One region of the Alishewanella sp. BS5-314 genome, then DNA from elsewhere that is predicted to be linked to it. Evidence: predicted binding sites of a transcription regulator. Region 1 holds the regulator's gene; the other holds the start of a gene.
What was found. The regulator sigma-54, encoded in region 1, starts transcription at its own class of promoters, with help from an activator protein. The targets are predictions, from matches to a motif close to GTTGGCACGNNNNTNGNNT.
Positions count from the first base shown of each region.

Region 2: the regulator sigma-54 is predicted to act here: its motif matches at 7,425-7,443, upstream of H1D31_RS01650 (THxN family PEP-CTERM protein).

Region 1 is NZ_JACEHJ010000002.1:2,098,289-2,114,158, reverse strand. Features, by position in the region: gene H1D31_RS14395 (putative monovalent cation/H+ antiporter subunit A) at 1-1,462, opposite strand, end outside; gene H1D31_RS14390 (HPr family phosphocarrier protein) at 1,638-1,916, opposite strand; gene rapZ (RNase adapter RapZ) at 1,906-2,763, opposite strand; gene ptsN (PTS IIA-like nitrogen regulatory protein PtsN) at 2,760-3,233, opposite strand; gene hpf (ribosome hibernation promoting factor) at 3,236-3,523, opposite strand; gene H1D31_RS14370 (RNA polymerase factor sigma-54) at 3,549-5,066, opposite strand; gene lptB (LPS export ABC transporter ATP-binding protein) at 5,182-5,904, opposite strand; gene lptA (lipopolysaccharide transport periplasmic protein LptA) at 5,901-6,392, opposite strand; gene lptC (LPS export ABC transporter periplasmic protein LptC) at 6,382-6,936, opposite strand; gene kdsC (3-deoxy-manno-octulosonate-8-phosphatase KdsC) at 6,933-7,487, opposite strand; gene H1D31_RS14345 (KpsF/GutQ family sugar-phosphate isomerase) at 7,488-8,459, opposite strand; gene H1D31_RS14340 (calcium/sodium antiporter) at 8,470-9,447, opposite strand; gene mlaF (phospholipid ABC transporter ATP-binding protein MlaF) at 9,724-10,530, shown strand; gene mlaE (lipid asymmetry maintenance ABC transporter permease subunit MlaE) at 10,527-11,309, shown strand; gene mlaD (outer membrane lipid asymmetry maintenance protein MlaD) at 11,313-11,777, shown strand; gene H1D31_RS14320 (phospholipid-binding protein MlaC) at 11,777-12,442, shown strand; gene H1D31_RS14315 (lipid asymmetry maintenance protein MlaB) at 12,446-12,739, shown strand; gene H1D31_RS14310 (BolA family protein) at 12,749-13,006, shown strand; gene murA (UDP-N-acetylglucosamine 1-carboxyvinyltransferase) at 13,015-14,271, shown strand; gene H1D31_RS14300 (trypsin-like peptidase domain-containing protein) at 14,393-15,478, opposite strand; gene H1D31_RS14295 (DegQ family serine endoprotease) at 15,570-15,870, opposite strand, start outside.
Region 2 is NZ_JACEHJ010000001.1:346,610-362,479, forward strand. Features, by position in the region: gene lptG (LPS export ABC transporter permease LptG) at 1-291, opposite strand, end outside; gene lptF (LPS export ABC transporter permease LptF) at 293-1,396, opposite strand; gene pepA (leucyl aminopeptidase) at 1,611-3,119, shown strand; gene H1D31_RS01640 (DNA polymerase III subunit chi) at 3,119-3,583, shown strand; gene H1D31_RS01645 (valine--tRNA ligase) at 3,603-6,461, shown strand; gene H1D31_RS01650 (THxN family PEP-CTERM protein) at 6,560-7,354, opposite strand; gene H1D31_RS01655 (Na+/H+ antiporter NhaC family protein) at 7,748-9,217, shown strand; gene H1D31_RS01660 (MarC family protein) at 9,265-9,909, opposite strand; gene H1D31_RS01665 (DUF3083 family protein) at 10,125-11,213, shown strand; gene H1D31_RS01670 (LytR/AlgR family response regulator transcription factor) at 11,281-12,201, opposite strand; gene H1D31_RS01675 (acyltransferase family protein) at 12,321-13,586, shown strand; gene H1D31_RS01680 (efflux RND transporter permease subunit) at 13,682-15,870, opposite strand, start outside.

The sequences.
Region 1 (15,870 bases):
CCAGATAACCGCTAATAGGTTGGCCATAGACCGCGGTTGCTGCCGCATTTAATAAGTACTGATCCGGTAGCATCGGTAACAGACCGAAAATCAAGCCAAGCGTAGCGAGTACGGCGGGCCCGACTAACATTTGCCAGCCCGGATCATGCGCCGGCTTAGGTGTCGGTAACGCCTGACCAAACCAGGGTTTAATCGCCAACAGCGCAGCAACCAGCACCACAAAGATATTCGCCAGTACCGTAGCGGCGGTCAGTCCCAACTGCCACTGCGAGCCGCTTAACACTGCCTCCAGCAGCAGCTCTTTACCGACAAAACCAAATAGCGGGATCACTCCGGCCAGAGACAGAGCCGCCACTACCGCAACCAGGGTAGTGCGCGGCATCAGCTTACGTAAGCCGGATGCTTTCTCAAAGTCCTTAATGCCGGCTTCATGGTCGAGAATACCAGCAATCATAAACAGTGCCCCTTTATAGAGCGCATGCGCCAATAAGAAGGTGACTGCGGCCAGCGCTGCCTTTTCGGTACCTAACCCCAGTAACATGGTGAGGGTACCCAGCGCCATCACAGTGGAATAGGCCAACACTTTTTTGATGCCGGTGGCGCGGCTGGCCAGGAAAATACCGGTCAGCATAGTGAGTGCTCCCACTGCACTTAAGGTCAGCAACCAGACTTCACTGCCTCCCAGGCTGGGTTGCAGGCGCGCCAGCAGATAAACCCCGGCCTTTACCATAGTTGCAGAGTGTAAGTAAGCACTTACCGGTGTTGGAGCTGCCATCGCATTCGGTAGCCAGAAATGAAAAGGTGTTTGCGCTGATTTGGTAAAGGCTCCCAGCAGGATCAGGATCAGCATCGGCAGATAGAGGCTGTGACCGGTCAAATCCTGTTGCAGCACATCACTCAGTTGATAGCTGCCCGCGGCCATACCCAGCATAATCAGCCCTGTCATCAGCGCCAAACCACCCAGCACTGTTACCATCAACCCCTGATGGGCTTTTTGGCGTGACTCGCTATCTTCGTGATTAAAGCCAATCAGCATAAAGGAGCTGACGGTGGTCAGTTCCCAGAACACAAATAAGGTGATCAGATTATCGGATAATACCAGGCCGAGCATGGCGCCCATAAAGCTGAGCAAGAATAAAAAAAAGCGCCCCAGTGCCGGATGCCCTTGCAGATATTGGCCGGCATAGCAGAGGATAAAGGTGCCGATACCGGTGATCAGTAAGGCAAAGAGTAACGACAAGCCATCCAGCATAAAGCTGAGCTGAATACCCAGCCCCGGAAACCATGGCCAGCTTTGCAGCAGCGGCTGCCCCTGACTGACGGCACTGAGTTGGCTGGCGAAATAGATAAATAGCGTAGCGGGTAACAACGCTAGCACCAGACCAGTATGTTTACCGAGCAGTCGATACAGATGTGGCGCGATACAGGCGAGCAAAAAGATCGAGAGGACCACATATAACATAAGCTACTCCTGTTTAGATAGCCTGAAATTGCGGTTGATACGCACCCCAGCGTGGCGCGGATTGCTGTTTAAGAGTAGTTCAAGCTACTAATTTTCAATTAAAAAAACTGAACAAGGCAGTAAAGGTAGCAGATTTAGGGGGGGGAATAAAGAAAAACCGGCCGAAATCGCCGGTTCAGAGCTCGTCAAAGCCGGCGTCTATTAACGCCACTATCGCCTCTAGCGCTGCTGCAGCATCAGGCCCTTCAGTGGTAACAGTCAGGGTTTTGCCCTTGCTACTGGCCAGCATCAGCAGTGCCAGCACACTACCGGCATCGGCCGTTTTACCGTCATCCTGCACCAGTTCAACCTTAGCCGAAAATTTCTGGCACAGTTGTACCAACTTAGTGGCAGCCCTGGCATGTAACCCCAGCTGATTGATGATGGTAACCTGTTGACTGAGTTTAGCGGCCATGATGACGTTTTAACTCCCGGTGCCGGATTTGCACATCATCACGTTGACTGCGATAGCTTTCCGCCAGACTTTCCGCGATATAAACCGAACGGTGTTGGCCACCGGTGCAACCGATAGCGATTGTCAGGTAGCTGCGGCTATTACGCTCCAGATGCGGTAACCAACTGCTGATAAAGCTGTTAATTTGCCAGATATATTTACCTACTATGGCTTCTGCCGCCAGATAGTCCTTTACTGGCTGATCCAGACCCGTCAGGGGCTTTAACTCTGGTTCCCAATGCGGATTGGGCAGAAAACGGGCATCAAACACAAAGTCGGCATCCTTGGGAATGCCATATTTAAAGCCAAAGGACTCAAACAGGATCACCAGGCGACCGGTTTTCTGGCCAAGGATCCGTTCACGCAATACTTCTGCCAGTTGGTGTACGTTAAGGTCAGTGGTATCAATATAGAGATCGGCGCGGCTGGCAATAGGATCTAACAGTTGCTGTTCGCGGGAGATCGCTTCATCCAGTGACATCGCCTGGTGAGATAGCGGATGTAAACGCCGGGTTTCGCTAAAGCGTTTAATCAGGGTGGTATGGTCCGCATCCAGATACAGGATAGTCAGTTCCAGCTTACGCGGCAGGTAAGACAGGATCTCCGCCAGCTCTTCCGGTTCATTCGGCAGATTACGTACGTCAATACTGACGGCAACCCGCTCATACTGACCCATCACCGCATTAGCGAGAGTCGGTAATAAATTAACCGGAATATTGTCGACGCAGTAGTAGCCCAAATCTTCCATTACTCTCAGCGCCACCGATTTTCCTGAACCTGAGCGGCCACTGACTACCAGCAGTTTCATTTTTCACCCGTTTGTTGGCTATAGTCCATTAATAACTGATACAGCTCCTGATCAGAACTGGCATGTCGGATCTTTTTGGTCAGATCTTTTTGAGTCAGCAGTTTTGCAATACCAGAAAGTGTAGTTAAGTGAGCCTGACACTGATCTTTCGGGATCAGGATGGCACAAAAAATATCGACGCCCTGGTTATCGATAGCGTCAAAGGGGATCGGATCCTGGCTTACCACAAATATCAGGATCGGTGAGGTAACGCAGTCGAGCTTGCCATGGGGAATGGCAATACCACCACCAATACCGGTTGAACCCAACTTTTCCCGGGTCATCAGGGCTTCCAGAATGCTGTACTCAGACATCTCTGGCAGCTGTTGATGAGCCAGTTCGGCAATATATTCGAGGATCCGTTTTTTGCTGTTAAAAAGAACTGCACTCTTGGTGCAGTTCTTCTCCAGCATAGCGCTTAAATTTATCATGGTTAGTGTCGCGACAACTTTTCTTTGTGTTTAATCACTTGCCGGTCCAGTTTATCAATTAACTGGTCAATTGCAGCATACATATTTTCATCTTCTGACACCGCAAAGACTTCACCGCCGTTTAAATGTACTTTGGCTTCAGCGATTTGCTTCAGTTTTTCCACGTTCAGAATAACATGCACGTTATTGATATTCTCGAAATGACGCTCCAGCTTGGAAAATTTACTGTCTACATATTCTCTCAGAGAGTCGGTAATTTCTACATGACGGCCAGTTAAGTTGATTTGCATAGACTCTTCCTTCTTGTTAAGACACTTACAGCAAGGTCTTTCGTTGATTAGATGGCGCAATAAACAGCGATTCACGGTACTTGGCGATGGTACGCCTTGCGACATTGATCCCCTGTTCGGATAAGATTTCTGCCATCTTACTGTCACTCAGTGGCTTAGCCGGGTTCTCTGCTGCCACCAATTTCTTAATAAAGGCACGGATGGCGGTAGATGAACATTCACCACCACTCTCTGTACTAACATGACTGGAGAAGAAGAATTTAAGTTCAAAAATTCCGCGCGGCGTATGCATATACTTTTGGGTAGTAACCCGGGAAATTGTTGACTCATGCATACTTACCATTTCTGCCACATCATTTAATACCATGGGTTTCATGGCCTCTTCGCCATGCTCAAAAAAGGCTTGTTGCTGTTGCACGATACAGTTGGCGACCTTTAGCAAGGTTTCGTTGCGGCTTTCCAGACTTTTCAAAAACCATTTCGCCTCCTGCAGATGTGAGCGGATAAACTGGCTGTCGGCACTGCTTCTGACCGTTCTGGACAGCGCAGCATACTGCTGGTTGATTTTCACTTTGGGCATGGCATCCGGATTCAGCTCCACCTGCCAACGACCTTTAACCTTGGTAACCACTACATCAGGAATCACATATTGCTGTTCCTGCCTGATCACATCGGCGCCGGGGCGCGGGTTCAGGCTGTGGATCAGGCGCATCACTTCTTTTAACTCATCTTCTTTGAGTTTAGTCACCCGCATCAAAGAACGAAAGTCCCGGTTAGCTAAAAAGTCGGTATATTCGCTGATTATTTGTTTTGCATCATTTAAATAGGGGGTGGCAGGATCAAACTGCCGTAGCTGGATCAGCAAGCACTCTTTCACTGAGCGGGCCGCCACACCGACAGGGTCAAACAATTGGATCCGTTTTAATACAGCCTCGACTTCATCGGCTTCGACATCCGGCAGCTGCAGTGAGGCTAAGATATCTTCCACATCTATGGTCAGTAAACCGGCTTCATCGACGGCTTCAATAATGACTTCGGCAATGGCGCGGTCTGTCTCAGAAAAAGGGGTAAGGTCCATTTGCCAACGCAAATAATCCTGCAAGGTTTCAGTGGTTTCGCCCTGATATACCAGATCCTCGTCTGGCAGGGCGCCATTGCTGACCGGGGCGGCACTGACTAAATCGTCCCAGTTATTGTCCAGTGGTAAGTCCTCCTGGATATTCTGCTCGGCCATTGCCTCGCTGGTATCGCGCTCACTAACGTCATTAAATTCCGGATAATCGTCATTACCAGCCTGGTAGTCTTCACTGTCAGACGTTGACCCGCTGCTTTCTTCACGGTTGATATTCGACAGGCTCAGGTCGGTCTCGGGCGTGCCCGGTTCGAAGTCGTCGTCGGGCTCAAGCAAGGGGTTGGCATCCAGCGCTTCCTGAATTTCCTGCTGCAGCTCAATGGTGGAAAGCTGCAATAAGCGGATCGCTTGCTGCAGCTGCGGCGTCATTGTTAGCTGTTGGCCAAGGCGAAGTTGTAAAGACGGCTTCATGTAAGTCTGATTCTCTCCTGAGTATATCCCCTCCATCCTGGAAGTGGCTGCGGTCTGTGCCGCCTGATTGCGCCTTCCGTGTCAGCGGGTGGAGGACTTGACGCTGATTGCCCTACTATAGCCTGAATTGCTCACCCAGGTATACATCGCGGACCTGTTGATTCGCTAACACATCCTGCGGCGAGCCGGCGGCAATTAATTCACCATGACTGACAATATAGGCTATTTCGCAGACATCGAGGGTTTCCCGCACATTATGGTCAGTGATCAGTACCCCGATGCCGCGCTGGCATAGGTGCTGAATAATTTTTTTAATATCCAGCACCGAAATCGGGTCCACGCCGGCAAAGGGCTCATCCAGCAAAATAAAAGCCGGATCTGCGGCCAGGGCGCGTGCGATCTCTACCCGCCGCCGCTCACCACCAGACAGCGCCATGCCAAGACTATTCTTAATATGCCCGATATGAAATTCTTCCAGCAAGTCATCGGCGATTTCTTCCCGTTGCTGCCGGTTAAGTTCCTTTCGGGTTTCCAGAATTGCCAGCAAATTGTCGTATACCGTCAATTTGCGGAAAATCGAACTTTCCTGCGGTAAATAACCAATACCCGCCCGAGCCCGCTGATGAATAGGGGCGAAGGTGATATCTTGCTCGTTTAACGTGATCTGACCTTTATCGGATGGCACCAGACCAACAATCATATAAAAAGTGGTGGTTTTGCCGGCACCATTGGGTCCCAACAAGCCAACGATCTGACCTGCTTTGACTTCCAGACTGACATCTTTTACCACCTGCCGGCCTTTATAGCTTTTGGCCAGATGTGAAACCACTAACTTCATTGATTTTCCTTGGTTTCCGGCGTGAAAATGGTGGTTACCCGCCGGTTTTGTTCACTGCCGGCCGTTAACTGTTGTAACTCGATGTTATAACGAATCACATCACCACGCACCAGAGAACCGCTCTGGGTAAGCTCGGCATCCGCAGTCAGCGTCAGGGTCCGGCTGGCCAAATCGTAGCGGATCTCATTCGCCTGAGCCGTTACCGGCCGGTCGCCTTCCAGTAATTGGGAATAGGTAGCCGGACGACCGGTAAAAATAAACACCTCATTACCTTTACCGGCACTGGCATTGATCTCCAGCTTATCGGCTTTGATCAGCAAGGAGCCTTGGGTGACTTCCACATTGTTGACGTAAACCGCGATATTATCGCGAATGGACGCCTCGGTATTATCTGCGTTAATCGCAATCGGCAAAGTATGATCTGGCTTCGTCGCTGCCAGAGCTTGCGAACTAAAAAATACTGCAGCGATTAATAACTTAGTTTTCATTGGCGTATACCGTTTCCAGATGTTTTTGCAGCACTAAATGTTGTGCCGTGAGGTCGGCCTGCAGGCCGATGCCCAGAATATAAAAGCCTGGTCCGCTAAGCCGCACCCGCTCATGCGTTTGCAGCGTTTTTTCTGGCAACAGCATTTGTAATGAGGCTGTTTCAACCTGTTCAATAAACTCGCCAGGCAGCAAATTTCTGAGCAGGACTTGCTGTTCCAGAATAATTTTATCTTCCGGAAACCAAATACCTTGCTGACTGCTGATTTCCCAAGCGGCTTGATGTTCATCGTTAAACAGGGTGTAGCGCGGCAATTCAAACTGCGTAAAACCCAGTTGCTCAAAATGTTCCAGCCGTTTGGCTTGCAGATGATCCGCAATATAGCCCTGCTGGTCATAAACACGCAAGGTCAGGTTTTCCGCAATATAATCGGGCAGGAATTCGCGGTCGGCCTGGCGATCGGTATCGCCGCCTTGCGGCGCAAACCATAAGTAGGCCGCAAGCAGTACCAGGGCGGTGACACTTAATACGAAAAACTTTCTCATGTGCTGCTACCATCAAATTGCAGAAAGCGCTGCTGTGCAATCAGTAACAAATCACACAGTTCCCGCACCGCGCCATAGCCACCGGGTAAACTGGTGCAAAGGTGCGCCTGTTGTTGCAGATAGGGATGGGCATCCCGCACAGCGACAGCCAGGCCACAGTGCTGCATTACCTGCCAGTCGGCCAGATCATCACCTATATAGGCAACCTGATCTGGCTGAAGTTGCAACAGCGCCAGAATTTCCGCAAAGGCGGCCATTTTATTTTCCTGGCCCTGATAGATGTGCTTTACAGTCAGTGCCTTCATGCGCTGCTCTACAATAGCGGAACGCCGGCCGGTGATGACCGCCACCTCAATACCGGCCTGGCGCAATGCTTTGATGCCATAGCCATCGCGGGTGTGAAACGCTTTTAACTCTTCGCCGGCGTTGCCAAGATAGATCCGACCATCCGAGAATACGCCGTCTACATCACATATTAATAGGCGGATTTGACGGGCCAGGTTTGCTTGCTGGTCACTGAGTGGTTGATAAAGTTGCTGATACAGCTCCATTTATAGCACCCCGGCTTTTAATAAATCATGCATATTTAAGGCGCCCACCGGCTGGCGCTGCTCATCGACTACGATCAAGCCGTTAATCTTCTTTTGCTGCATAATGTTCAGTGCTTCTGCCGCTAACATATCGGCTTTGGCAGTAATGCAATTCGCCGTCATAACCTGTTCAATGGCTACGGTATGGATATCCAGGCGTTGGTCCAGAATACGTCGCAAATCACCATCCGTGAAAATACCGGCCAAACTGCCATCGGGATTGACGATAGTGGTCATCCCCAGGCCTTTCTTTGATATCTCCAGTAAGGCGTCTTTAATACTGGCTTGCCGGGCAACGATAGGGACCTGCTCGCCCTGATGCATAATATCTGACAGGCGCAGCAACAGCTTGCGGCCGAGACTTCCACCGGGGTGTGACAGCGCGAAATCATCAGCAGAAAAGCCTCTGGCATCCAGCACCGCGACGGCAATGGCATCACCCATAGCAAGGGTGGCGGTAGTGCTGGCGGTTGGTGCTAAACCCAGTGGGCAGGCTTCCTGTGCTACAGCGACACAGATATGCACATCGGCAACTTGTGCCAGAGTAGAGTCAGGTTTACCGGTCATCGCAATCAGCGGAATACCCAGGCGTTTGATCACCGGTACTATGGTCAAGACTTCCGCTGTTTCGCCGGAGTTTGAAATGGCAATCATAATATCACCGGCTGAAAGCATGCCCAGATCGCCATGGCTGGCTTCTCCGGGATGGACAAAAAACGCCGGCGTACCGGTCGAAGCCAGGGTCGCTGCGATCTTATTGGCAATATGACCTGACTTACCAATACCACTGACAATCACCTTGCCGCTGGCGTCCAGAATCAGTTGGCAGGCACGTTCAAAGTGCTGATCAAGGTATTGTTCCAGTTGCTGCACCGCCTGAGCTTCTATTCGCAGTACTTGCAGCGCCTGATCACGAAAAGTCTGAGAGGCCATAGTTCCTGTCTTACGCAAGTTGAGTAAATAATAAATATTGATAACCGACAAAGCCGCTTAGCAATAGACCACCTTCCAGCCGGTTAATCCGTTGCTGGCGCCCAAGCCGCAGTGACATCAGCAACATCAGCAGGGTGGCAGCAATCATCACATAGCTATCACGGGTCCCTGCGTTAATATCCAGGCTGCCCGGGCCAATCACGGCGCCTAAGCCCAGAACCGCTAAAATATTAAAGATATTGGAGCCGATAATATTGCCCAGCGCTAAATCATCTTCACCTTTTAAAATACCAATCACACTGGCTGCCAGTTCTGGCAGGCTGGTGCCGATGGCAATAATGGTTAAACCAATCACCAGATCGCTTAAGCCAGCATAGCGGGCAATAGTGACTGCACCATGAACCAGCAGTTGCGAACTGGCCAACAGCAATACTAAACCGGCGACGATCCAGAAAATGGCTTTAACGCTGGAGGTCGGTTCCGGCAATTCCGCTTCAATTTCGGCAATTAACGGATCGTCAGGTGTGGCATGTTTACCCCAATACACCAGTGTGGCGATAAAACCAACAAAGCACCCCAGTAATATCAAGCCTTCAGCCCGCGTTAAGTTATGGTCTGATATTAAGTAAAAGCCCAGAAAGGTAAACAGCAGCAGCATTGGAAATTCGCGCTTCAGGGTAAGAGAGGCGACAGCGATCGGTTTTAGTAAGGCTGCTACGCCAATCACCAGCAGGATATTGGTGATGTTTGAACCCAGGGCGTTGCCGACTGAGGTATCTAACCGGCCCTGAGCGGCGGCAGTGGCGGACACCAACATTTCCGGGGCGGATGAGCCCATGGCAACGATGGTTAAGCCGATAATCATTGGCGAGATACCGCTATTACGGGCAATTGAAGAAGCACCATAGACAAAACGGTCGGCGCTCCAAATCAACAAGACCAGGCCGACGATAACAAAGATGATGGCTAACGACAAAGGTGATATCATAGTGTCCGGTTTTAGGAGTAAACAACGAGCAGGTATTTTCCCGCTTCTTGTCAACAAATGCAAAAAAACCTCGGCTTTAGTGCAGTCAGGTACGGCTTTTCGAATTTGCGCATACTTTGTTACGAATTTTTGTAACCACTCCGCAGGTGATTCCGTTTACAATAATACAACCTTGACGTCTGGCAATGATTGCAAACATACAAATATGTATGTAAACATGCCAGTCTGACACTTAAGTTAGCCGTAGCCGGTATCGCGGTTAATTCATGGAGAACGATGTTGTCTGAGATACTAATAGATATTCAGGGGCTAAGCTTTTCGCGCGGTGATCGTCCGATCTACCGGGCCATGAATATGCAGGTGCAGCGTGGTAAGGTCACGGCCATTATGGGGCCAAGTGGCATTGGCAAAACCACACTGCTCAAGCTGATTGGCGGCCAGCTCAAACCTGACAGTGGTAAAATTCTGTTTGAAGGCCGGGATATCCCACGCCTGTCACGCAGCGAGCTGTATCAGGCGCGGAAAAAAATGAGCATGCTGTTTCAAAGCGGTGCCTTGTTTACCGAAATGACCGTTTTTGACAACGTAGCCTTTCCGCTGCGCGAACATACCAAGCTACCGGAGTCGCTGATCCGCCGCATTGTGCTGATGAAGCTGGAAGCTGTTGGCTTACGTGGTGCCCGTGATTTGATGCCAGCTGAATTGTCCGGTGGTATGGCCCGCCGTGCGGCGCTGGCCAGGGCCATAGCACTTGATCCTGAGCTGATTATGTACGATGAGCCCTTTGCCGGGCAGGATCCGATTTCGATGGGCGTGATTGTCCGTCTGATCCGTGAGCTGAATAATGCACTGGGTCTGACCTCAGTAGTGGTATCGCACGATGTGACTGAAGTGATGAGTATCGCTGATTATGTCTATGTGGTGGCGGATAAAACGGTGATTGGCGAGGGCACTCCGGAACAACTACGTAATGATCCTTCGCCGCTGGTGCAACAGTTCCTGCGCGGCGAAGCAGATGGTCCGGTACCTTTCCACTTTAAAGCCGCGGCCTATCAGGATGAATTAATGGAGCTGACAAGGTGATTGCTGACAGATTACAACGAATAGGTCATAGCACCATCAGCACAGTTGCCGGTTTTGGCCGCGCCGGCTTGATGTTGTTTGGTGCCTTACTGGGTAAGCCAGACTTCCGCAAGGGCTTTCCGCTACTGGTGAAACAGCTCTATGTGATAGGGGTTCTTTCACTGCTGATTATTCTGGTATCAGGCCTCTTTATCGGTATGGTACTGGCACTGCAGGGTTATAACGTACTGGTGAAGTTTGGCGCTGAAGGCATGCTTGGGCCTTTGGTTTCGCTGAGTTTACTGCGTGAACTTGGCCCGGTGGTGACAGCCTTGTTGTTTGCCGGTCGGGCAGGTAGTGCATTAACGGCCGAGATCGGCCTGATGAAGGCGACGGAACAGCTGTCCAGTATGGAAATGATGGCTGTCGACCCTTTACGCCGTATTATCGCCCCAAGATTCTGGGCCGGTGTGATCTGTATGCCATTGTTAGCACTAATTTTTAATGCTGTTGGTATTTTAGGTGGCCACCTGGTTGGCGTGGAATGGCTCGGCGTTGATGCCGGTAGCTACTGGTCAGCGATGCAGGCTAACGTCGATCTATATCAGGATGTAATGAATGGTGTCATTAAAAGTCTGGTGTTTGCGCTGGTGGTGATCTGGATTGCCCTGCACAAAGGCTATGATGCTGTGCCAACCTCTGAGGGGATCAGCCGGGCGACGACTGAGACGGTAGTGACGGCGTCGCTGGCTGTTTTGGGTTTTGATTTCATATTAACTGCAGTAATGTTTGGTGGATAAAAGATGACCACACGTAAAATGGAAATACTGGTAGGTGGCTTTATTGTGCTGGCGTTTGCCGCCTTTGTGATGTTGGCGTTACGGGTAGCGGATACCGGCTTTGGCGGTAATTCGCAAACCTATACGCTGTTGGCCAAGTTTGACAACATAGGTGGTCTGAAAGTGCGGTCACCGGTCAAAGTCGGTGGCGTCATCGTAGGTCGTGTCAGCTCGATCGAGCTGGATCGGGTCACTTACACGCCGGTGGTTCGCCTGGCGATTAATACCGAATACAGCAACTTTCCGGAAACCAGCTCGGTTGCCATCCTGACTTCAGGTCTGTTAGGTGAGCAGTATATTGGCTTGATACCGGGCTTTGTCGACGATACGGTCGAGATGCTGGCAGATGGCGACATGATTGAAGACACCCGTTCTGCCATCGTGCTGGAAGAGTTAATTGGTCAGTTTTTATTTAACCGGGGGAACTAATGAACGCCTTACTGAAAAATCTTACTGCCCTGCTTGCGGTTACCACGCTCTGGTTAGCGCCGGCGCAGGCAACGGAAACCTTTAGCGATCCGAACAAACTGATTGAAGTGGTTGCCGATAAAACCTTTAGTCGGATCAAGGCTGATCAGCCACTGATCCAGCAGGATTTAGAGCATCTGCGCACTATCGTCATTGAAGAGCTGCTGCCCTATGTCGATAGCCGCTATGCCGCTGCCACTATTGTCGGCCGCAGCGTAGATATCCGTGCCAATCAAGAAGCCTTTAATGAGTTTGTCAGTGCTTTTGAGCAGTATATGATTGGCTCTTATGCTGGTGCTTTAACTTACTACAAAGAGCAGAAGGTGATGATTGAGCCATCACGCGCCATTGGCAATAACCTGATCACCACAGTGCGTACCCGGGTCATTGATCCGGGCAAGCCGGATATCGTGATTGATTTTAAATTACGCCGGCCGCGTAATGCGGAAACCTGGCTGGTGATCGATATGATTGCCGAAGGTATCTCATTACTGGATAGCAAGCGTGCTGAGTTAAGTAATTTAATCCGCCAGCAAGGCTTGGAGCGGGTAACCGTGATGTTGCGCGAAAAAGCCAAAGATCCGGTAAAGATCCCGGAAGCTGAGCCAGCTGGTACGGCGGAGTAAATTGTGGCACTAACCATTACCCAGCAGGGGCAGGTTCTCGTTTTTCGCGGTGAGCTGGATCGGGAAACCCTGCTCGACTATTTGCCTTTTACGCTGTTAAAAAGCTTATCAGGGCAGGTTGTTTTTGATTTCTCCGCCCTAACCAATGTAGACTCAGCCGGGTTAGCCTGGCTGATCGAACAGCTGGCGCTGGCACAACAGCGGGATCTGCAGTTGCAGATCCGCCAGGCTCCGGCACAACTTCTGTCATTGGCACGAGTTAGCGCCGTTGCCGATCTATTGCCGATAGTCGATTAAGGTGCTCAGATGGAGTTACAACAGATTGAACAGCTGCTGCAAACCGAGCTGCAGCTGAGTGAAGTGTATGTCAAAGCAGAAGGTTCGCATTATGCAGTAACCGCCGTCGGCAGCTGTTTTGATGGGTTAAGTCGCGTTAAGCAACAGCAAATGGTCTACGCACCTTTGATGCAAGCCATTGCTGATGGCAGTATTCACGCGCTCAGTATTAAAGCCTTTACGCCAGAGCAATGGCGTAGAGAAAAGTTACTCAATCCTCCGTTCTGAGATTTTCTATGCAACAGTTTCTTGTTACCGCCAATGGCCCTCTGCAGGGAGAGGTCGTTATCTCCGGCGCTAAAAATGCCGCCCTGCCAATTTTATTTGCCAGCTTGTTGGCCGAGCAGCCAACAACGATCAGCAATGTGCCGCGCTTAAAAGATATTGAAACCACCCTGAAGCTGTTGCAACTTTTCGGTGCCAAGGTCTCACATCAGGATGATGTGGTTAGCGTTGACGCCAGTGCCATCAGTAATCAGTTCGCTCCTTACGAGCTGGTGAAAACTATGCGTGCCTCTATTCTGGCACTGGGCCCGTTACTGACGCGTTTTGGTCAGGCAGAAGTGTCCTTGCCAGGTGGCTGCGCAATCGGCGCCCGGCCGGTTAATCTGCATATCGATGGTCTGCGTAAGATGGGGGCAGAAATTACCGTTGAGAACGGCTATATCAAAGCCCGTGCCAGCCGTTTAAAGGCGGCACATATCGTAATGGATATGGTCAGCGTAACCGGTACTGAAAACCTGATGATGGCCGCCGTACTGGCAGATGGCAAAACCATTATTGAAAATGCAGCCCGCGAGCCGGAAGTGGTCGATTTGGCGGTCTATCTAAACAGTCATGGTGCAAAAATCAGTGGTGCCGGTACCGATACGCTGGTGATCGAAGGGGTGCCAGCACTGCATGGTGGTCAGCACAAGGTACTGCCGGATCGCATTGAAACCGGCACCTTCCTGGTTGCTGCTGCCGTCACCAAAGGTGATATTATTTGCCGTAATGCCGCACCAGCCGATCTGGAAGTGGTATTGGAGAAACTGCGTGAAGCCGGCGCCGAGGTTACTACAGGTGAAGACTGGATCCGCCTGAATATGACGGGCCGAAAGCTGAACTCCGTTGATGTGAAAACGGTACCGCATCCTGGCTTTCCAACCGATATGCAGGCGCAATTTACTGTGCTAAACGTGGTTGCCGAAGGCGTGGGTATGGTCACGGAAACGATCTTTGAAAACCGCTTTATGCACGTACCTGAATTACAGCGCATGGGCGCCCGTATTCGTCTGGAGGGCAATACCGCTGTTTGTCAGCACAGCCCTTCGCTGACCGCGGCTCAGGTGATGGCAACCGATCTGCGTGCTTCGGCCAGTTTGGTCATTGCCGGTCTGGTGGCACAGGGTACTACTGTTGTCGACCGGATCTATCATATTGATCGCGGCTACGAGCGCATTGAAGACAAGCTGCAGCGGCTGGGCGCGCATATCGAGCGGATTAACGCCTGATAGCGAGTTATCTGACCAACGAAAAATACCCGGTTTTAGCCGGGTATTTTTTTTGGCGACGCTTTGTTTGGCGGTGTCGTCGGTGTTAGTGGCAGCGCTATATCAGCGTGCACAAAGTAGTTTAACGGCGACGTTGTTCCCGCACTGTGGTCATGATCGTCAGGCGCTGACCGCCACGATCGATAGTAAAGGGTAGTTCAGTATCAGGCGCAGTTTCCGCGATAAAATTCATCGCTTGGCGCATATCAGCGAATTGTTGGCCAGCAATTTCCAGAATAATATCGCCGCTTTGTAAACCTGCGATGGCAGCCGGACCGCCTGCGGCGACTTCAGTTAGCATTAAACCGTACAGTGGTTGTCCGGTAGAAAACAGACGATCACCGGCAGAGTTCACCACTGCTTCGCCAGACACGCCAAGGTAGCTGCGGGTAACCCGGCCATATTTGATCAGTTTCTCCATAATATTGCGCGCCAACTGGTAAGGCACGGCAAAAAAGATGCCCTGAATGTCCTGATTTTGTACCTGAAAAGCTGCTGCATTAATGCCAACCAGCACGCCATTACTGTTCACCAGGGCGCCCCCTGAGTTCCCTTTGTTGATGGCAGCGTCCATCCGCATAAAATCCGGATAACCGCGTGAGCTCAAACCGGTATTGCCATTCGCACTGATAATGCCCTGAGTGATGGTTTGGCCTAAATTGAGTGGGTTGCCAATGGCCAGTACCAGATCACCGACCTGGGGCTCAATCGACGGATCCTGCGGGATCACCGGCAGATTATCTGCCTGCACGTATAGCACGGCTAAATCAGAGATTTCATCCTGGCCAATTAATACTGCTTCCAGCCAGCGGCCATCCTGCAGCGCCACTTCAATATGGTCGGCGCCATAAACGACATGATAGTTGGTGAGAATATAGCCCTCAGCCGACATAATGACGCCTGAGCCCAGCTCCTGGCGTTCAATAGTTCGGGGCCGCAGCGAACGGGGATCGACGATCCGACTACGGGTATAGACATTGACGACGGCGGGGGCCGCCCTTCTTACAGCACGGCTATAGGATACCGGCGCAGTGCTTTGTTCTTCAGCCTGGGACTGGAAACTGGGCAAGCTGATACCGGCCAGGTTCGGGAAAAACCAAACCAGGATAAATGCCAGGGCCAGGCCATAGGCAATGCTTCGCAGGATAAACAGCAGGCTGGTGCGCACAGTTTCATTTCTGAACGAGAATTAATAGCGCTAGCATAGCATTAAAAGCGGGCAGACAGTAGCGCTAAGCGACTGTTGCCCGCGAAGATTTTTAGCGGATCAGGATATAGAGCAGGCTATCTCCACGCTGGATATTCAGCGCCGCCACACCGCCGTCACGTTGTTCCAGTAAACGGCGTAGCTCATTCATATTGCTAACGCGTTGCCGGTTAACGCCAATAATCAGGTCGCCCTGGCGTAAACCCACCTGCGCAGCGGCTGAATTGGCTTCAATTGCGGTAATTTCAATGCCGCGCTCGGTATTACTGAGGGTTGCCCCTCTGAGCATCGGGTGCAGCTCAGTCGCTTCAACCGTGGTGCTGGCCGCTTCTTGCAGCGTGACTTTGATATTA
Region 2 (15,870 bases), on a different contig from region 1:
CCGCGATAAGCCAGCAGCCTGCATCACCACCAACTCGCTGCTGCTGGCCAGGATCCCCAGGCCAATCAGGCCGCCGATTAACGCCGCCATTGGGAAGAACATCACCACATCGCCCGGCACGCTGTACAGCGTAAACAGCGCAGCATGCACCATATCGTAATAGCCGCGGCCGATAGAACGCATCTGGTCAATAAAACGGAACATCGCTGATAACGCCAGCAATACGCTTAAGGTTAGCGCCGAGGTAGTAAGAATGGTTTTACCGATATAAAGGTCGAGTATTCTGATCATCTTAACGCCCCGCTACCCAGGCCCGGATCTTCTGCGCCCCTTCCCGGTTACGCAGGATCAATACCGTCCCCAGCGTCAAACCGGCCGCATGCAACCACCACATGCCCAGTTGCGGCGGGATCTTGCCATCTTCCAGCGCCGAGCGGGCGATAATCAGCAAGGCATAGTAGCCCAGGTACAGCAGCAGTGCCGGTAATAACCGGCCAAACTTGCCCTGGCGCGGGTTCACCCGGCTCAGTGGCACCGCAATCAGGGTTAAAATTGGGATTGATAACGGGATCGCAATCCGCCAATGCCATTCAGCAATCGCCTCACTGCCACTTTCTTTTAACAGTGCCGGCGTACTTAAACTGGATAGTTTGCGTCGCCGCTGCTCGACTTCCTGTTCGCGGATCTGGATTTGATAGCGATCAAATTCGATCACTTCATAAGCCGGTGACTGGCCATCACCGGCATAGCGGCGCCCCTGCTCCAGCGTCATTAGTTGCGCCCCGGTTTCCGGATCTTCATATACGGCACCGCCTGAGGCATAAACAATAGCCTGTTGGCTGCCGCCATCTTTTTCGACAGACTGGGCGACAAACACCTTGGCTAACTGGTTACCGGAGCGGCTGACTTCCTGCACAAAAATCACTGCTTTTTCATTCGAAGTATGCTGGAACCGGCCTGGTACCAGCGAAAATAAACCGGCGTCCGATTCGGCGCGTTCCAGCAGCTGATATTCGCGTTCGGTTGCCCAGGGGCTGAAATACAGGGTAACGCTGGCGGCCAGCAGCGCCATCAGTACCGATAACAATAGGGTTAAACGGGTGACATACCATTCGCTGACGCCGGTAGCATGAAGTACTGTCATCTCACTGTCGGCATAGATTCGACCGTACGCCACCAGGATACCAAGGAAGGCGCTGAGCGGCAGAATAATCACCGCCAGCTGCGGTAACTTTAACGCCACGATACTCAGTACCAGTTGGCCGGGGATCTCGCCTTCAGAGGCGTCAGCCAGGATTTTTACAAAACGTTGACTGATAATAATGGTGGTCAGAATAACAAAGACAGCTAACTGAGCGCGAAAGACTTCACCAATCAGATAACGAAAAATAATCAAAAATGCCCCCTAAAAACCTGTCTTTTCTCTGGAAAGCTGGTGATTTTTCAGTAAACTTGGTATTTATACACTTTATTATCGGGCAAAGCGGCATTAAAACCGAGCTTTTTCAGTAAAACCCGGTAAAATTTCAGCACCATACCTTGTGGCTGCCGCGTCTGCTGTATGCGATCAGCGCCCATAGTAGCACAGTCTCTTAGAATCAGGAGTAAACATGGAGTTCAGCGTCAAAAGCGGAAGTCCGGAAAAACAACGCAGTGCCTGCATTGTGGTCGGTGTGTATGAGCCACGCCGGCTGTCCGCCGTAGCCGAGCAACTGGATAAAATCAGTGAAGGCTATATCAGTAATTTATTACGCCGCGGCGATCTGGAAGGCAAGCCAGGCCAGATGCTGTTACTGCACCATGTGCCCAATGTATTAAGTGAGCGTGTATTATTGGTTGGTTGTGGCAAAGAGCGCGAGTTAGATGAGCGTCAGTACCGTCAGATCATCGCCAAAACCATTAGCACCCTGAACGAAACCGGCTCGATGGAAGCGGTATGCTTTTTATCCGAGCTGCATGTTAAAGGCCGCGATACCTACTGGAAAGTACGTCATGCGGTGGAAACCACACAGGATTGCCTCTACGTCTTTGATAAGCTGAAAAGCAAAAAGGACGAAACCCGCCGCCCGCTGCGTAAAATTGTGTTTAATGTGCCGACCCGCCGCGATCTGACGATTGGCGAGCGCGCAGTGGAACATGGTTTAGCTATCGCTGCCGGTATTAAGCAGTGTAAAGATGTCGGGAATATGCCGCCGAATATCTGTACCCCGGCCTATCTGGCCGAACAGGCGTCAGCACTGAGTAAGTTATCGGATAAGGTCAGCGTTGAAGTATTAGGCGTAGCCGAAATGTCAGCGCTTGGCATGAACTCCTACCTGGCGGTTGGCCGCGGTTCAGTGAATGAACCGAAAATGTCGGTGATCAAATATCAGGGCGCGGCCGATAACAGCGCGCCGGTGGTACTGGTTGGTAAGGGTCTGACCTTCGACTCCGGCGGTATCAGCCTGAAACCGGGCGATGGCATGGATGAGATGAAGTTTGATATGTGTGGTGCCGCCTCAGTGCTGGGTACCATGCAGGCGGTGATTAACCTGCAGTTACCGGTAAATATCGTCGCGGTGCTGGCCGCAGCAGAAAATATGCCGGATGCCAACGCTTACCGGCCAGGTGATATCCTGACCACCATGTCAGGCCAAACCGTTGAAGTGCTGAATACCGATGCCGAAGGCCGGCTGGTACTGTGCGATGCGCTGACCTATGTCGAACGCTTTGACCCTGAGCTGGTGATTGATGTGGCGACCCTGACCGGTGCCTGCGTGATTGCACTGGGTAAACATGCCTCTGGCCTACTGAGTAACCATAACCCATTGGCGCATGAGCTGTTGAATGCCTCAGAGCAAAGCGGCGATCGCGCCTGGCGCCTGCCGCTATGGGATGAGTATCAGGATCAGCTGGAGAGCCCGTTTGCTGACTTTAGCAACCTGGGTGGCCGCGCGGCCGGTACCATTACTGCCGCTTGCTTCCTATCACGCTTTACCCGCAAATATCACTGGGCACACCTGGATATCGCCGGTACCGCCTGGCGCAGTGGGGGTAAAGACAAAGGTTCAACCGGCCGGCCGGTCGCATTGCTGACCCAGTTCCTGATCAATCGTACTGGTCAGCAGCAGGATCACTGATGCAGGTTACCTTCTATGTGCTGGCTGAGCAAAGTGCTGCAGCCAGTACCGGTTCCCAAGCTAATGAGCTGACGCCTGCGCCAGCTCATTTTGCTTTAGCCTGCCAGCTTTGTGCCCAGCTGTATCGCGCCAAACAACGGGTTTTCGTATATACTGCCGACCAGCAAAGTGCCGAGCTGCTGGACGAACTGTTATGGCAATTTGAACCCGACAGCTTTGTGCCACACAACCTGGCCGGCGAAGGCCCGCAACGCGGCGCACCGGTAGAAATTGGCTGGCAGGCACCAAAAGCCAGCCGCCAGGTGTTAATTAACCTGGCCGACCAGGTGCCGGATTTTGCCCGGCGCTTTAACCAGATCATTGAATTTGTGCCCGCCGAGCCAACGCTAAAAGCGCAGGCGCGGGAACGCTACAAGCAGTATCGACAGGCGGGCATTCTGCCGGAAACGATTACTGCCGACTGAATTTACAGGTATCACTCAGATGGAAAAAACCTTTAACCCCAGTGAAATAGAACAGGCGATGTATCAGGCCTGGGAAAGCAAGGGCTATTTTAAACCGAACGGCGATAACCGGCCGGGTAATAACTACTGCATTATGATCCCACCGCCAAATGTTACCGGTAGCTTGCATATGGGGCATGCGTTCCAGCAAACCATTATGGATGCACTCACCCGCTACCAGCGGATGCAGGGTAAAAATGCGCTGTGGCAAGTCGGTACCGACCATGCCGGTATCGCCACCCAGATGGTAGTAGAACGTAAACTGGCACAGGAAGGTCTGCCCGGCCGCGCTGAGCTTGGCCGCGATAAATTTATTGAAAAGGTGTGGCAATGGAAGGCTGAATCCGGCGGTACCATTACCTCGCAAATGCGCCGCCTGGGTAACTCGGTCGATTGGGACCGTGAACGCTTTACCATGGATGCCGGCCTGTCGAATGCCGTGCAGGAAGTCTTTGTCCGGCTGTATGAAGATGATCTGATTTACCGCGGTAAACGCCTGGTCAACTGGGATCCGAAACTGCACACTGCTATCTCGGATCTGGAAGTCGAGAACAAAGAGCAAAAGGGTCAGTTCTGGCACCTTCGCTATCCGCTGGCCGATGGTGTAAAGACCGCCGATGGTAAAAACTATCTGGTGGTGGCGACCACCCGCCCGGAAACCATGCTCGGTGACAGCGCGGTCGCGGTAAACCCGGAAGACGAGCGCTATAAAGATCTGATTGGCAAAGCCATCCTGTTGCCGCTGGCCAACCGCCGCATCCCGATTATCGCTGACGAACATGCCGACATGAGCAAAGGCAGCGGCTGCGTCAAAATCACACCGGCGCATGACTTTAATGACTACGAAGTTGGTAAACGTCATCAGTTACCGCTGATTAATGTGATGACCCCCGATGCGACTATCCGTCAGAGCGCAGACTGCTACCATATTAATGGCCAGCCGGATACCGAACTTAAAATTGCGATCCCGGCTGAATATCAGGGCCTGGATCGCTACGCAGCCCGCAAAGCCATCGTTGCTGCCTTTGATGCTGCCGGCTTGCTGGAAAAAATTGAAGAGATCAACAACACCCTGCCTTATGGTGATCGCAGCGGCGTGGTCATTGAGCCGATGCTGACTGATCAGTGGTATGTGCGGGTTGCGCCACTGGCGAAAACGGCGACCGAAGCGGTAGAAAACGGCGATATTCAGTTTGTGCCGAAGCAATATGAGAATATGTACTACAGCTGGATGCGCGATATTCAGGATTGGTGTATCTCGCGTCAGCTGTGGTGGGGCCACCGCATTCCAGCCTGGTATGATGCCGACGGCAAGGTTTATGTCGGTCGTAGCGAAGCTGAGGTGCGCAGCAAATATCAGCTGGCAGCTAGCGTCAGCCTGAGTCAGGATAACGACGTGCTGGACACCTGGTTTAGTTCGGCGCTGTGGACGTTCTCGACGCTGGGTTGGCCGGAGCAAACTGAAGATCTGAAAAACTTCCATCCTACCGATGTATTAGTGACCGGCTTCGACATTATTTTCTTCTGGGTTGCCAGGATGATCATGATGACCATGCACTTTATTAAAGATGCCGATGGTAAGCCGCAAGTGCCCTTTAAGACGGTTTATGTCACCGGCCTGATCCGGGATGAAAACGGCGATAAGATGTCAAAATCCAAGGGTAATGTGATTGACCCACTGGATATGATTGACGGCATTACGCTGGACGCGCTGCTGGAAAAACGCACTGCCAATATGATGCAACCGCAGCTGGCGAAGAAAATTGCCGACCGCACCAGCAAGCAGTTCCCGGAGGGTATTCCGGCCAGCGGCACCGATGCGGTGCGTTTTACGCTGGCAGCGCTGGCGTCTACCGGTCGGGATATCAACTGGGATATGAAGCGCTTAGAAGGCTACCGTAACTTCTGCAATAAACTGTGGAATGCCAGCCGCTATGTGTTGATGAATACCGAAGGTCAGGACTGCGGCTTTAACAGCAACGATAAGGTGCTGTCACTGGCCGATAAATGGATCCTGGCACAATACCAGCAAACGGTAAAACAAGTACGACATTACTTCGACAGCTACCGCTTTGATCTGGCCGCCACCGCACTGTATGAGTTTACCTGGAACCAGTTCTGTGACTGGTATCTGGAGCTGACCAAGCCGGTGTTGTTCAAAGGCTCTGAAGCAGAACAGCGCGGCACCCGCCATACGCTGATCACCGTGCTGGAAAGCTTGTTACGCCTGATGCATCCGATTATGCCTTATATCACGGAAAGTATCTGGCAAGCCGTTAAGCCACTGGCCGGTATTAACAGCGACAGCATTATGCTGGCCGCCTATCCGGTTTATCAGGCTGAGCTGGTGGATGAAACGGCGCAGGCTGATCTGGAATGGTTAAAAGCCGTGATCACCGCTATCCGTAACGTGCGTGGTGAAATGAATATTGCCCCATCTAAGCCATTAACGGTATTGCTGCGTAATCTGAATGCTGAAGAGCAACGCCGACTGGAGCAAAACCGTAACTTCCTGCTGGTAATGGCGAAACTGGACAGCCTGGAGGTATTGGCGGCTGATGCTAAAGCACCAGCCAGCGCCACTCAGCTGATTGGCAGCATGGACTTGCTGATCCCAATGGCGGGTTTAATTGATAAAGAAGCAGAACTGAACCGTATTGCTAAGCAACTGGAGAAAACCCAGCAAGAGTTATCCCGGGTTGCCGGTAAGCTGAATAACGAGGGCTTTGTTGCCAAGGCACCGGAAGCGGTGCTGGAGAAGGAGCGCGCCAAACTGGCGGAACTGGAGCAGGCGTTAGCCAAACTTCAGGCGCAGCAGGCCGAAATCGCCGCCTTATAGTAGTCGGTAATTTCTATCCCGACAGCCCCCCTTTTCGGGGGTAACCTGACCATAAAAAATGCCGGACTATGCCGGCATTTTTTATTTAACGATTAATACTATGCCACTAACTGCTTGCGACGACGTACACCGACCAGAGCCATTAAACCCAACCCCATCAGCGCCAGCACACCAGGTGCAGCAACGATAGTCACAGGTTCAGTGGTGATCAGGAATGCGAACTGGGCGTCGGTAAATTGGTTCTCCTGGGTTTTAAAGCCCAAACATGGACCAACAATACCAGCCTGAGCACAGGTCGCAGCGTCCATTGGATTTAAAGAACCACTGGTTTCAATAATGCTGATAAAGTAAGTAAAGCCGTTATAGTCAAAAGACGCATTCAGCGCATCAGTTGAGATAACAAAAATGTCATCACAAACCGATAACGATGGGAACGGACAAGGACTTTGATTTGGCGTTTCAATAAAGTTGATATTGAAGTTAGCTACCAGTAAATCTAACGCACTACCCGCCGGATTCAGTGGTGTTAACAGCAGTGTTGACTGTAAACTTGCGCTGGTCAGCGTTGCGTAGGAAGAGCTGATTGGATTGTTATAGTGAGTGATAATATTGGTCAATGCAAAAGGACCGTTGGTATTGACGATACCATTTGCTGGTGACTCTGTAATGCCTAAACCACTACGGCCACCGCCCGCTACAGCATGATTACCAGATGGGTCGCCCCAGGTTAATAAAGAAGGACCTGTAGCTTGAGTTCCCGAACCAGCTCCGAAATTCCAGCCAGCCCATGCCAAGGTAACACTATAATCCCACTGCGTAACCATTGCCGCCTGGGTGAAGGGCGCTAGTAACAACGCGACCCCTGCGATGGCACCTTTCAAAATTTTTTTCATTTTCTCGCTCCTGCAAAATGTTTTATCAGCTTGCTCAATGCTCGTCTGACGATTAACTACAACGTAGGTTTAGCATAGAGCGTGCCATAAAATAACTACTTGACTTGGCATAAGTTAATTTCAACGCAAACGTCAGGCTGTAAAAATAGTTGACAGCTGTTGCCCTATATCAGGCACAAAGATTCCAATTGTGCAAAATCGTTTTTTTGCTATGATGCACGCGTTTGTCTGCATAAAGATCAGACAGACCTGCGCTGGATACTTATGCAGCTAAACCGCCCGTTTAGCCAGAGCACCACGCAGTGTTCCGCTCCGTTGAGTTGTCCAATCTGCTGCAACGGTTCAGTTAACTTTGCCGGCCTGTCCCGGCTTTTATTATGAGAATAAAAAACCATGTCAGCAGATGCATCTTTAGAGAGTCTGGCCGAACCTATTGCTGCGGCGGCCGAAGCGGCCGCCGTTGAACCTTCAGCCATTAGTCTGATCCCCGCCTTAGTCGTACTGGCGTTTGCCGTTTGGTTAAAGCGGCCTATTCTGGCGCTGGTGTTAGGTGCCGCCGCCGGCTTAATTTTGCTGGCCGGCTCACCGATTGAAGCCTTATTTAATCTGGGCGAAACCTCAGTGCGCGTGATGCAGGACGAAACCATTGGCTGGCTAATTCTGGTCTGTGGTGGCTTTGGCGCCTTAATTGCGCTGCTGGTGCATACCGGTGGCGCCTTTGCCTTTGGCCGGATGGCACAGCAGTATGCCAGTGGCCGCAAACCGTCGCTGTTTATGACCTACTTTCTGGGTCTGATTATCTTTATCGATGATTACCTAAATGCCTTAACCGTCGGCGAAACCATGAAACGGATCACCGACAAATACAAGGTATCGCGGGAAATGCTGGCCTATGTGGTTGACTCAACCGCAGCACCGATGTGCGTGCTGGTGCCGATTTCAACCTGGGCCATTTTCTTTGGTGGTCTGCTGGTGGCTAACGGTATCGCGCCGGAAACCGACCCCAATGGCATTAAAACCTATATCTCAGCCATTCCTTATATGGTGTATGCCTGGCTGGCGCTGATTATGGTGCCGCTGGTTATCTTAGGCATAGTGCCGCTGATTGGCCCAATGAAAAAAGCCGAACTGGCCGCCCAGCAATCCAGTGGCAATATTGATGCGCCGGCTGAAACCGCCGCTTCACATACCCATACCAGCGACGACTTTGCAGTAGAAGCCTTTGAAGAAGAGTTTGATGCGTCAGACAAAAAAGGCGGCAAGCTGTATAACTTCCTGTTACCGATGCTGATGCTGATTGGCTTTACTATCTGGTTTGAAGCGGAAATCTGGCCTGCGTTAATTCTGACCTTTATTCTGACCATCCCAATGTATATGGCGCAGCGTCTGATGCCCTTTACCGAGATGATGGAGCTGATGATGCATGGTTTTAAAACCATGTTACCGGCGATCTGTACCGTGATCGCGGCCTTTACCTTTAAGGATGTTTGTGATCAGTTAGGGTTACCGCTATACGTGATTGAGAACCTGGCGCCCTATATGAACGCCCAGATGTTACCGGCGTTGGTCTTTGTGGCGATGGCTGTGTTAGCCTTCGTTACCGGTTCCAGTTGGGGTATTTTTGCGGTGTCGATCCCGATTGTGATGCCGCTGGCTATTGCAGTAGATGCCAATATCCCACTGGTGATTGGTGCCCTGCTATCAGCCAGCTCCTTTGGTAGTCAGGCCTGCTTCTACAGTGACTCAACCGTATTAGCGGCGCAGGGTTCGGGCTGTAACCTGATGAGCCACGCCCTAACCCAGTTCCCCTATGCCTTTATCGCTGCGGTGCTGGCATTCTTTGGCTTTATTATTCTGGCCTGAGCCGGTTGCTAAGCAAGCAACACAGGGCGCAACGGCGCCCTGTTTTTTTACAGACTACGATAAATATCCAGCACGCCGTTAATCACAAACTGCACGGCAATAACTGACAGGATCAAGCCGAACAGCCGGGTAATAATTTCTTTACCGGTCTCGCCGATATAGCGCACCAGCACATGCGAATAAATCATTGCCAGATAACAGGAAAAGGTCGTAATACCGATAGCCAGGAACACCGTAATAAAGTGCCACAAACTTTGTGCTTCACTGGTTAGGATCATCACGGTGGCAATGGCGCCGGGGCCTGCAATAAAGGGGATCGCCAACGGAATAATCGACACATCTTTCGCCAGCTTCCCATCCGGATGTGGCTCTTTACCTGTTGCTTCTTCGCCATCATCCAGACCTTTTTGCATCATGCTCATCGCAATACCAAACAGGATCAGGCCGCCGGCGATGCGAAAGGCTTCCAGCGTAATACCAAACACCTTAAAAATAAAACTGCCCAGCAAACCAAATAACAAAAAGATCCCGGCCGAGACCAGGGTGGAACGTTTGGCAGCCCGCCTACGCTGAATGGCATTGGCATTTGGCAATAAGGAAACAAAGATAAAAGCCGTTGTCAGCGGGTTAACAACGACAAAGAGTGCAGTAATGGCAATTAGCCAATAATCAATTAATAAGGTTACAGACATCATCTATCCAGAGTTCAGGCGGCGGTTAAAAGGTAATAACTGCTTATTCTAGCAGAATTTTTTAAAAAACATCCTGCTATGCATATAAGGGCTATCACAGTCTCTGTATAAAAACCTGATAACACTCAAGGATTTAAATAATGTTAACCAGCTGGCACTCTTGCCAGCCTTTTTGCTACAATTGGCGCAATTTTAATCTGTACAGGAGTACGGTTATGCCCGTCAGTTCGCAACACAAGGTTTATTTGCCCGCGTCGGCCCGCGATAATCAATACCTGCTGGCTGAGTTTGTTTTGTCCGATGAGTTGGTAGCCCGCTACCCGGCAAGCAGTACAGACGCGCCCTACCTGGCGCTGTATCAAGCGCTAAGCCAAAAGCTGTTTGAATTGGCCGATCAGTTTGGCCTGCGCAATGTGCATCTGATTGCGAACGGAAAAACCCCGGTAGTGCGCTTCCACCAGGAAGCCTATGTGCTGCAAACCGCCGAGCAAATTCTGTTTTTCTATAACCCCAGCTACCATGAAGCCCAGCATAGCTTCTATGATGCCAAAGTGCGGGCACGGAAAATTAGCCTGTTGTTTCTGGCAACCGAGCAGCCACTGCGCTCTAATGCCGCAGCCTTTCATCAGCAGGTGACGACATTACTGACTGAGCTGCGTAACCGCCTGGCATTGGCAGAGCTGAAAATCAAAGTCCGTGATCACCAGCATCTGACCTATGATTTATTCGCCAAAGCCAAAGGCAGTAAAGAAAGTTACGGCTATAAACTGCGCTCTATCGATGCCCGTTATAAAGCCCGGCAAGCGGAACTGCCGGCCCATAGCGCCCTGACTTATGTGATTGTCAATTTACCGCTCAGCCGGCGGCTAAAAGAGCAGGTAAAGCTGGATCTGCACAGCAGCAGCCCCTATCTGCCACTATATCAGCATATCGCCGATCACTTTGTCTCGGCCTGTCAGCAAGAAAAACTGCAACATCTGGCCGTGCTGGCCAATGGTTTATTACCGCTGGTCCGCAATAGCCAGTTTGATAAAAGCAGCCAGGGCACAGAGTTGCAGATGATTGGTTTTGACCCCAGCGCCAAACAAGGCCAGTTGGTAAGCGATCTGCAGGGCGATAAGCTGGTAGAAATGATGCAGCTGATCATTTTCGCCACGCCAGACGACCAAACCGATATGGGTTATGGCCGCTTTATGAATGAAGTAGAAAGCGCGCTGCGTCGTTTTGCTAAAGCGGTAAATCTGCAACCAGAGCGCGATGATTTAACCGTGCGTTTCCATCAGCATATTAGTTATCATCAATAAACTTAAGCCGCGCCGGCTGTGTCCTTGCAGCAATCCTTGCAAGACAGACCGGCGCTATAGCGGCTCGCTATGGCTTAGTTTGCGTCCAGTCCACCGTCGCTTTAAACTGTTCTTTATAGCGGCGTGACAACGTCAACTGCTGACCCGTTTTCAATAAGATGCTGCCATCACCACTACTCTGATAGCCAATACTCTCTATATAACGCAGGTTAACAGCCAGACTGCGGTGTATCCGGCAAAAACCGGCCTGCTGCAGAGTTTCCAGGGTAGCTGCCAGCGTAGCGCGTAGCGGATAAATGCGTCCCTCGCTATGCAAATTTACATAGTTACCGTTAGCTTCCAGCCAGGCGATGTCTTCCACACGGATCAGGTATTCCTTATCCAGTTTCTTAACCAGAAAATAACCCGGTTGCTCGACCACACCACTTGTCGCCCCCTGGTGGCTGGGGTCGCCTGCAGCTTCGGCGCTGACGGCGGTCCCGACCACATAGGCTTCGCCCTGTAATCTGGCGTGAACAAAACGTGCCAGCTGAAAAGCGCAGAGAAAGACCAGATATGCCCACAGATCTTTGCGATATTCATAGATAAGCTCACGTCCGAGCGGCCCGAATTGATAGTCGCTACCCAACCAGCGGTATACCCAGCTACGCAGCGTTACCATAATGCCAACATGACTCAGTGAAAACACCACTGATGCCGCCAGGTGCAGCAGCAGTTGTCGGGCTGGCGCTTTAAATTGCAGCGGGTGCCGGCCAAACCACCAGAATAGTAGCGGGCTCAGTGACAAGGTACTCAGCACGCTGCTGTATTCCCACAGTATCGGTTGCCAAATTAACAAGGTGCTGTCCGGCTGGCGCTGCTCAGCCGTCCAGATTGAACTGACATTGACTGCGGCATTTAAGATCAAAAACAGCGCAAACAGCAAATAGCCGCTACGCACAGGATGGCGCTGCACGCATTGTACGAACCAGGAATTACCGCTTGTCATCTGTCGCCACCTGTTGTCCCTCAGAGCCACCGCTAAGCCAACCTGCTATAGCCGCAACCTATTATCGCCAGCATACTAGCACAAGATTCTGCCGTGAAATCAATTCAAAGGAGTTGTGAATGACCGATATTGTGCACGGAACCACCACAAGCCACCCCGAACGACGCTACGACCTGGATTGGCTAAGAGTGCTGGCGTTCGGACTCTTGATGCTATACCACCTGGGGATGTTATATGTTGCTTCCTGGGACTACCACTATAAGAGTCAGTACTTATCGTCATCGCTGGAGTATCTGATGCTGCTGTCCTCGCCGTGGCGGATGCTGCTGATCTGGCTGATTGCCGGCTTTGCCCTTGGTACTGTGCTAAAGCGTTTACCGGGGCTGCGGGCTTACCTGCAATTTGCCGGCAAGCGAACTGTGTTGCTGCTGTTGCCGCTAATGGTAGGGCTCTGGATTATAGTACCACCACAGCTCTATGCCGAAATGGTACAAAAAGACGGCCTCTCGCTGAGCTACTGGCAGTTTTATCTGGCGTTTTTTGAGCTGGATCATCCGCTATTTGCTAATTATCAACGGGGCGTTTGGCCACATGTTGATGTCAATCATCTGTGGTTTTTACGCTCCCTGTGGCGCTTTACCTTACTGGCCATGCTACTTGCGCCTTTATTGTATTTGCCTGGGCTAAATCGGCTACTGACGCGGTTATTTACGATGCCTATCGGTTGGTTTTTAGTGTGGGTGGGTGCCCTGTTGTTACTCTGTCGTTATCAATTCAGCGGTGACAGTATCCGGGATCTGCAGGGCTTGCTGTTTTTCCTGCTCGGCATGGCACTGGTTTCAGTACCCGGATTTTGGCAGCAACTTAACGCCTGCCGCCGTCCGTTAGGGTGGTTCTGTTTGCTGAATTATCTGCTGCTCTGTCTGTTGTATTTCCAGTTGCAGCAACCGGCGCAGTGGCCAGATTATCAGCAGCCAATGCGCTTTGCTCTCAGACTAAGCTTCTCGCTGCAAGGTGTAGCAGTGGTAGCCTGGTTACTGGCACTGGCGCAGCACTATCTGAACCGGCCGCACCGTTATCTGAATGTGGCTAACCGCGCGGTGTTTCCCTGTTATTTAGTGCATCAGACGTTATTAATCGTAGCGGCACTATGGCTGACGCCCCATGCCGTGGGCGCACTGGCCGAAGCGAGTCTGATCTTAGTGTTCACGGCAGCAGCCTCTGCTTTATTGGTCTGGCTGGGGTGGCGCTTACCCTGGTGTTCGGCACTGATCGGGCTTAACACCGGTTATCCGTTTAGTCAGCGCCAACGCTTTTGCGGCTATCTGCTTGGCGCCTTGCTGGTAAGCCCGCTGGCACTGAGGTTGTTGGCAAGCGCGATATAGCGCTGCGTTAAGGCAACTTAGCAAAAGCAGGGGCTGTAGCATCAAAGCCACCAGAGAGACACGGCTAGGATGCTACAACTGCTCCGGATTGCCTCTTAACGCAAGCGCCACTCCTCCCGGGCAGCATAGAGCACCGGCACCATAAAGACGCTCAGTAGCACAAACAGCATGCCGCCGAGTGTCGGTATTGCCATTGGGATCATCAGATCAGCACCGCGGCCAGTGGAGCTGAGTACCGGTAATAGCGCCAGTATCGTAGTAGCGGACGTCATTAAACAGGGGCGAATGCGTTTTAACGCCGCCTGCATCACCAGTTCCCGCACCTCGCTGCGACTTGCCGGTTTCAATGTCGCAAACTGCTGCTTCAGATAGGTTGCCATCACTACGCCATCATCCACCGCAATACCAAACAGCGCGAGGAAGCCTACCCAGACGGCAATACTCAGGTGGTAGCTCTGTAACTGGAACAGCTGGCGCATATTGATCTCAAACCAGTCGATGTTTAAAAACCATGGCTGCGCGAAAAGATCCAGTGCAATAAAGCCACCAGCCCAAGCCACCGCTATACTGCTAAAAATCATCAGCGCAGTCGTCACCTGCTGAAACTGCAAATACAGCAACATAAAAATCAGTACCAGCGACAGCGGGATCACCCACTGCAAAGTGTTACTGGCACGTTGCTGATGCTCAAAACTGCCGGCAAAACTATAACTGGCGCCGGCTGGTAGTTGCCAGTCACCCGAGGCAATGGCCTGTTGTAAATAGCCGGCAACCGCATCGACGACGTCAACCTCAGCCCAACCGCTTAAGCCACCAAAGGTCACATAGGCGGTTAAAAAAGTGTTTTCGGCGCGGATCATCTGTGGCCCGCGCTGATAACGAATTTCCGCTAGCTGTGTCAGCGGTACCGGATAGCCCGCTGGGGTATCAATCAGGATTTCAGAGAGTTGCTCCAGACTATCACGGCGCTCACGCATATACCGCACCGTGATACCATAGCGCTCGCGCCCCTCCACAGTGCGCCCCGCCTCCATTCCGCCTACTGCAGCGGCGAGATTTTGCTGCACCTGCTGCATACTCAAACCATAACGGGCAATGGCGGCCCTATCCGGGACTACCTCAAGATAGGGCTGGCCAACCACCCGCTCAGCACTGACCGAAGCAGACTGTACCCCGGGCGCCTGGCGTAGCAGTTGCTCCAGCTCTACCGCTAAGCCATCCAAGGTCTCAAGATCCGGCGCTGAGAGTTTCACCCCCATGGCCGCGCGCATGCCGGTTTGCAACATCAGTAAGCGGGTTTCTATCGGTTGTAACTTCGGCGCCGAGGTCACACCTGGTACCTGCGCTGCACGAACGATTTCCTGCCAGATATCGTCGGGCGATTGAATATGCTCGCGCCATTGCCGGTATGGCCGGCCCTTTGCATCTTCAATCAACTCGCCATTCGTATCGCGGATAAAGTCACCACTCTGGCTATCGACTTTAAAGTAACGCCGACGGCCGCGTTCGTCAGTTTTAAATTCGCTGTGATATTGGATCAGGGTTTCAATCATGCCAAGTGGCGCCGGATCCAAAGCCGTTTCTGCCCGGCCAATTTTACCCACAACTGAGCGTACCTCTGGGATCGCCGCAATGGCAGCGTCCTGTTGTTGCAAAATCGCCAGCGCTTCGCCAATAGAGGCATGCGGCATTAAGCTCGGCATCAGCAAAAAGGCGCCTTCATCCAGTGCCGGCATAAACTCCCGTCCCAATCCAGGATAACGATGGGTTAAATGCACCCAGCTCTCGCTATGCCTGATATGGTTAGCATCACCGCCCAGCCCGACATACAGTGCCGGTACCCAGCCCAGCGTCTGCTGCGCCCCCAGCCACACCGTCGCACCGTAGCCGATAATTAGCAACGGTAAACACAAAAACAGCACTTTAACGCGTAAAAATAGCGCGAGCAGGAAGGGGTAACTCCATAAAAACAGCAGAAAGCCGCCCAGCACCAACAGCAGCAGCAAGCTAACAAAACTCCAGTTGGCAAACTGGCCGGCCATAGGCCCAAGCGGCAACCAAACCTGGCTTAGAATACTGACCGCCGCCACTAACACTGCCAGGATTAGTAATTTGTGGCCAAGCGACCACAGCCAGGGCGTCCTTAGCTGTGCCAGAGGCTGGCGCAATCTAAGTATGCGCTGCGCCAGGGCTGGTTGCTGGTGTTGTAAATGGGACCAAAGCCGATGTCCCAGGTGGGAATGAGCAAGTAGCACCAGTCCATAGAACAGGGTCGCCCAGCCAA